Regions from separate parts of the Leptothrix cholodnii SP-6 genome, predicted to be linked through region 1. Evidence: predicted binding sites of a transcription regulator. Region 1 holds the regulator's gene; the other holds the start of a gene.
What was found. The regulator sigma-54, encoded in region 1, starts transcription at its own class of promoters, with help from an activator protein. The targets are predictions, from matches to a motif close to TGGCANGNAANCTGCTTT.
Positions count from the first base shown of each region.

Region 1 (3,384 bases):
GAGCCGGCTCGAAGCCGACGGCCTCGAAAAGAGCTACGGCGCGCGCAAGGTGGTCAAGGACATCCACCTGGCCGTCAACAGCGGCGAGGTGGTCGGCCTGCTGGGCCCCAACGGCGCGGGCAAGACCACCAGCTTCTACATGCTGGTCGGCCTGGTGCGCGCCGATGCCGGACAGATCCGCATCGACGGCGCGCCGGTGCAGCGCCTGCCGATCCACCAGCGCGCCCGCATGGGGCTGTCGTACCTGCCGCAGGAGGCGTCGATCTTCCGGCGCCTGACGGTCGAGGAGAACATCCGCGCCGTGCTCGAACTGCAGCAGGACGCCGAAGGCCGCCGCTACAGCGCGCAGCGCATCGAGCAGATGCTCGACGGCCTGCTGGCCGACCTGTCGATCGAGAAGCTGCGCGAATCGCCCGCGCCGGCGCTGTCGGGCGGTGAGCGCCGACGCGTCGAGATCGCCCGTGCGCTGGCCACGCAGCCGCGCTTCATCCTGCTCGACGAGCCGTTTGCCGGCGTCGACCCGATCGCGGTGCTCGAGATCCAGCGCATCATCGGTTTCCTCAAGGCGCGTGGCATCGGCGTGCTGATCACCGACCACAACGTGCGCGAGACGCTGGGCATCTGCGACCGCGCCTACATCATCAGCGAAGGCCGGGTGCTGGCCGAAGGCACGCCCGCGGCGATCGTCGAGAACCCGGACGTCCGCAAGGTCTACCTCGGCGAACATTTCCGCATGTAATCAAGAAGGCCGGCAACCCGTGAAACCATCCCTGCAGGTCCGTCTTTCGCAGCATCTGGCGCTGACGCCCCAGTTGCAGCAGTCGATCCGGTTGCTGCAACTGTCGACCCTCGAGCTGCATCAGGAAGTCGAGCAGATGCTCGAACAGAACCCCTTCCTCGAGGCCGAAGAAGACAGCCCCACGCCCGAGAGCCAGGTCATCCAGGAGCGCAGCGCCCCGACCCAGGAAGAGTCCCGCTACGACGCCGACACCGGTGCCGCCGATGCGGCCCACGAAGCCGGCGTCGGCGACCCCGAGCCGGTGAGCGTCGAGCAGCTCGACTTCGGTGCCGGCGAGTCGCGCGAAGACTGGGACAGCGGCCACGACCGCGAGGACTTCAACAGCCTGTCGGACACCCCCGCGGCGCGCAACGGCGCCAACGAGGACGACGACAGCGACTGGAGCGAGCGCTCCACCTTCACGCCCAGCCTGCCCGATCACCTGCGCGGCCAGCTGCTGGGCATGCGCCTGGCCGGCGAGGACATGCTGCTGGTCGAGTCGCTGATCGACTCGCTCAACGAGGACGGCTACCTGGCCGACACGCTCGAGGAGATCGCCGAACGGCTGGCCTTCGGCATCGAGGCCGGTGCGGTCGTGACCGGCGACGCGATCGACCCGGTCGAGGCCGCGACGATGCGCGAGGAGCTGATCGACCGCCTGCGCTGTGCGCTCGGCTGGCTGCAGAGCCTGGAGCCGACCGGCGTCGGCGCGCGCGACCTGCCCGAGTGCCTGGTGCTGCAGCTGCGCGAGCTCGACCCGAGCCCGGCGCAGGCCGCCGCCATCCGCATCTGCCAGCACCACCTCGACCTGCTGGCGCGGCGCGACATCAAGAAGCTCGTCACCGCCGTGGCCGCCGACGAGGCGCTGATCCGCGAGGCGCAGACGCTGATCGTCGCGCTCGAGCCCAAGCCGGGGCGGCGCTTTGCCCGCGCCGAGGCCAACATCGTCGTGCCCGACGTGATCGTGCAGAAGGCCGGGCGTGGCTGGCGGGTGGTGCTCAACCCCGACGTCATGCCCAAGCTGCGCATCAACGACATGTACGCCCAGGTGCTGCGCCAGCACCGCAGCCAGCGCGGCGGTGCCACGAATGGCGGCGGTGACGGTGGCGCGATGCTGTCGTCGCGGCTGCAGGAGGCGCGCTGGTTCGTCAAGAACATCCTGCAGCGCTTCGACACCATCCAGCGTGTCTCGCAGGCCATCGTCGAGCGCCAGAAGGGCTTCTTCACGCACGGCGAGATCGCCATGAAGCCGCTGGTGCTGCGCGAGATCGCCGACGAGCTGGGGCTGCACGAGTCGACCATCTCGCGCGTGACGACGGCCAAGTACATGAACACGCCGTTCGGCACCTTCGAGCTCAAGTACTTCTTCGGCAGCTCGCTCAACACCGATGCCGGCGGCAACGCGTCGAGCACCGCGGTGCGGGCGCTGATCAAGCAGTTCGTGGCGGCCGAGGACCCCAAGAAACCGCTGTCGGACAGCCAGCTGAGCACCATGCTCGAAGAGCAGGGCATCCAGGTGGCGCGCCGCACGGTGGCCAAGTACCGCGAGGCGCTCAAGATCGCACCGGCGAACCTGCGCAAGGACATCTGAGCCGACGATCACTGCACCTGCGCGGTGCAGTCGGTGTGCCGCCCTGAGCCATCCTGTCACGTCGCGGTGCGCGTCGGCGATGTCCGCGCGCGGTACCGTCGGAGACCATCTGCCGGCTCGAGCGTGCCGCGGTTCGTGCAGTGGCCAGGCCGCTCCGGACATACCCTCGGATTCGATCCCGAACCCCCAAAACGGACACGTTTGGGTTCAATTTTGCGTGTTTTCACGGATCGGGCGGCACGTCATCTGCATGGACCATGGCATGGGAGCAAACATGGCCATGAACGACACAACCCGACTGCGGATCGCGATCCGCATCCACGATCTCGTGCTGCACGAACTCGGCGAAGACGTCGACATCGCGCTGATGCTGGGCCCGGCCGAATACGCCCGCGCGGTGCTGAGCCTGTGCCGCTCCTGCGGCAGCGACGAACTGGCCCGGCTGGGCGAGCAGTTCCGGCGTGCCAGCGACGAGGACACGCAGCGCCAGCGCAGCCAGCAGATCACCCGTTACACCGACGCCGGCGACCGCGCCGCGTTCGCGCAGCCGCGCCCCTGAGCGCGATTGCGGGCCGGCCGTTCAGCGGTCGCCGCTCAGCCAGCGGTCGATCTGCGACTTGCGGTCGTTGCCCCAGAAGGGTTCGCCGTCGACGATGAAGAACGGCGCGCCGAACACCCCCGCGGCGATCGCCGCATCGTTTTCACGCCGCAGCTTGTCCTTCCAGATCGGGTCGGCGCACACCTGCGCGGCCTGTTCGGCCGGGATGCCGAACTCGGCCGCCAGGCCGGTCAGCGCGCTCATGTTGCTCAGATCGACGCCGCGGGTGAAAAACGCCCGCAGACCGGCACGGGCCCAGTCGGTGGCGCGCGCCGGATCGGTGGCGTCGAGCCACCAGAACAGCCGAGCCGCGTTCTGGGTCGGGATCGGGAAGGGCGAAGGCATCACGTACGGCACCCCTTCCATCCGCGCCGATCGGGCGAAGTCTCGCAGTGAGTACTCACGCTTGAGTGGATA
Region 1 covers NC_010524.1:4,734,781-4,738,164, reverse strand. Annotated here, with positions in the region: gene lptB (LPS export ABC transporter ATP-binding protein) at 1-739, shown strand, start outside; gene LCHO_RS21040 (RNA polymerase factor sigma-54) at 759-2,369, shown strand; gene LCHO_RS21035 (hypothetical protein) at 2,650-2,928, shown strand; gene LCHO_RS21030 (2-hydroxychromene-2-carboxylate isomerase) at 2,950-3,384, opposite strand, start outside.

Region 2 (3,384 bases), 1.7 Mb from region 1:
GGCCATGCGGATGGCTTCGATCTTGCCGGCCGGGGCGATGCGCGAGACCGCGCGCACCAGCTCGGTCGAGGCACAGCTCGGGCAGGTCGGCACGGTGCCGGAGCGCACCAGCAGTTCGAACGCGGCATCGCAGGCCTTGCAGTGGTAGTCGTACAGCGGCATGGCGGGTTCCTGTGGCAGATGACGAATGAAGGCGTGAGCGCGGATCAGCGCGATCCCCGTGCCATCGCCAGGGCCGGGTAGGCGCCCGGCGCGTGCTCGAACAGGCGTGCCCGGCCCATCGCGGAAGGCACGGAAGGCACCGGCGCCGGCATGGTTCACACGGGGCGGTTTTCGTAGAGGTTGCGCACCGGGCCCATCAAGGCCAGGCCTTCTTCGTAGCTGATCTTCGGAAAGCTCTGGCTGAAACCCGCGGCCTTGTCGGCGATCGCATCCACCTTGCCGGCGGTGTCGAGGCGCTTGAGTTCGGTCTTCTCGAGATAGAGCAGTTCAAGCGTCTCGTTGTAGACCGTCGCTTCGTCGATCGGCAGGATGTAGAAGCTGGCGCCGCCGAACTCGACCTGGTAGCGCTTGGAGATGTCGATGTTGTCGCAGAAGAGAAAGTACTTGCCCTTCGGCGACAGCGCATCGCCCAGCACCTCGGCCAGCATCTTCAGGTGCTCGAAGCTGAGCAGGAACGCGCTCAGGAAGGCGATGTGCGATTCGCCTTCCTGCGCGGCGGCAATCACCTGGTCGCTGCTGACTTCGGGCGGGCGTGCTTCGTCGGCGCGCTTGGCTGCGAACTTCAAGGCGATATCACCACGAAAGCCGATGCGTCCGGCCTTCCGGGTCGGACCCTTCAGCACGCTGTTGAGCAGGCGGCCTTCGGCCTCGAGGCGGCCGAGTGCGGTTTGGTCGATGGTCGTCATGGTGAGGTCTTTCTTCAGGGGTGGGGAGTCGATCGGGAAAGGGTCGATTCAGGTTGCATCGGCATTGCGCAGGAAGTCGGCCACCTTGTAGAAGGCCGCATCCGGCTCGGCACGCAAGGCGTCGTCATGCCCGTCCAGTCGCAGGTCATGCGGATTGCTGATCAATGGCAGGACGGGCTGGTTCATGCAGCAACTACTGCAACCCCCGTACCAGCCCGTGTCGCACGGCTCGCGCGCGTGATCCGTCTACGAGCAAGGGCGCCGACGCCTGGTTTTTGCCGTTGTCGAGCGACGCTGGAAAGCCCTGATTTGTCGGCTTTCAAACAATCTCCACGAGCCCTCCGTCGACACCTGAAAGAGAAGGTTTCTCTCGTGAAAACAATCACTTGCATGAGTTCTCACGGGGTGGCACGCAGGTTGCGAAAGGAGCTCTGCGCGGAACCCATGTCTGCCCCGGCGGGCTTCATAAGAAGACCGATAGAGGCGCCAAAGGCTGCATCGAGATCGCGACGACTCTCACGTCATCTCAACGTCCCTTTTGAATCCTTCAACGGATCGGAGAAACCAAATGGCTGCACTTCGGCAAATCGCCTTCTACGGCAAAGGTGGCATCGGCAAGTCCACCACCTCGCAGAACACCCTGGCTGCATTGAGCGACCTGGGCCAGAAGATCCTCATCGTCGGCTGTGATCCCAAGGCCGACTCGACCCGCCTGATCCTGCACGCCAAGGCCCAGGACACCATCCTGTCGCTGGCCGCCGAGGCCGGTTCGGTCGAGGACCTCGAGCTCGAGGACGTGATGAAGGTCGGCTACAAGGACATCCGTTGCGTCGAATCCGGTGGCCCGGAGCCGGGTGTCGGTTGCGCCGGCCGCGGCGTGATCACCTCGATCAACTTCCTCGAGGAAAACGGCGCCTATGACGGCGTGGACTACGTGTCCTACGACGTGCTCGGCGACGTGGTGTGCGGTGGTTTTGCCATGCCCATCCGCGAGAACAAGGCGCAGGAGATCTACATCGTGATGTCGGGCGAGATGATGGCCATGTACGCGGCCAACAACATCTCCAAGGGCATCCTGAAGTACGCCAACTCGGGCGGCGTGCGCCTGGGCGGCCTGGTCTGCAACGAGCGCCAGACCGACAAGGAACTCGAGCTGGCCGACTCGCTGGCCAAGATGCTCGGCTCCAGGCTGATCCACTTCGTGCCGCGCGACAACATCGTTCAACACGCGGAACTGCGTCGCATGACGGTGCTCGAGTACGCGCCGGAATCCAAGCAGGCGCAGGAGTACCGCACGCTGGCTTCGAAGATCCACAACAACGCCGGCAACGGCACGATCCCCACCCCCATCACGATGGATCAGCTCGAAGACCTGCTGATGGAGCACGGGATCATGAAGGCGGTCGACGAAAGCCAGGTCGGCAAGTCGGCTGCCGAACTCGTCGCCTGATCCAGAACCAAAGGCTCACCGAGTGAGCCATGGACGGCGGTGTGTCCGCATCGCGCCACGCTGCCGTCCCGAAAGCATCTCCTTTCGACCGCTTTCCGGAGCACCCCACCATGAGCATCACCGTAGAAGAGCGCAAGGCCACCAACAAGGCCTTGATTGACGAAGTCCTGAAGGCCTATCCCGAAAAGATGGCCAAGCGCCGTGCCAAGCACCTCGGCCAGTTCGAGGAAGGCAAGCCCGATTGCGGCGTCAAGTCCAACATCAAGTCGCTCCCCGGCGTGATGACCATCCGTGGCTGTGCCTACGCCGGCTCCAAGGGCGTGGTGTGGGGCCCCATCAAGGACATGATCCACATCTCCCACGGACCCGTCGGCTGTGGCCAGTACAGCTGGGCCGCCCGGCGCAACTACTACATCGGCACCACCGGCATCGACACCTTCGTGACGATGCAGTTCACCTCCGACTTCCAGGAGAAGGACATCGTCTTCGGCGGCGACAAGAAGCTCGACAAGATCATCGACGAGATCCAGGTCCTGTTCCCGCTGAACAAGGGCATCTCGATCCAGAGCGAATGCCCGATCGGCCTGATCGGCGACGACATCGAGGCGGTGTCGAAGAAGAAGGCCAAGGAACACGACGGCCACACCATCGTGCCGGTGCGCTGCGAGGGTTTCCGTGGCGTGTCGCAATCGCTCGGCCACCACATCGCCAACGACGCGATCCGGGACTGGGTGTTCGACAAGGTCGACCCCAACAAGCGCCCCGACTTCGTCTCGACCCCGTACGACGTGGCCATCATCGGCGACTACAACATCGGTGGCGATGCCTGGTCGAGCCGCATCCTGCTCGAAGAGATGGGCCTGCGCGTGATCGCCCAGTGGTCCGGCGACGGCACCATCGCCGAGCTGGAAAACACCCCCAAGGCCAAGCTCAACGTGCTGCATTGCTACCGCTCGATGAACTACATCAGCCGGCACATGGAAGAGAAGTACGGCGTGCCCTGGGTCGAGTACAACTTCTTCGGCC
Region 2 covers NC_010524.1:1,508,233-1,511,616, forward strand. Annotated here, with positions in the region: gene LCHO_RS07125 (FmdB family zinc ribbon protein) at 1-162, opposite strand, end outside; gene LCHO_RS07130 (hypothetical protein) at 318-908, opposite strand; gene LCHO_RS23655 (hypothetical protein) at 957-1,094, opposite strand; gene nifH (nitrogenase iron protein) at 1,477-2,358, shown strand; gene nifD (nitrogenase molybdenum-iron protein alpha chain) at 2,469-3,384, shown strand, end outside.
Region 2: a site for sigma-54 is predicted at 1,315-1,332, ahead of nifH (nitrogenase iron protein). Genes of this name have one in related genera too.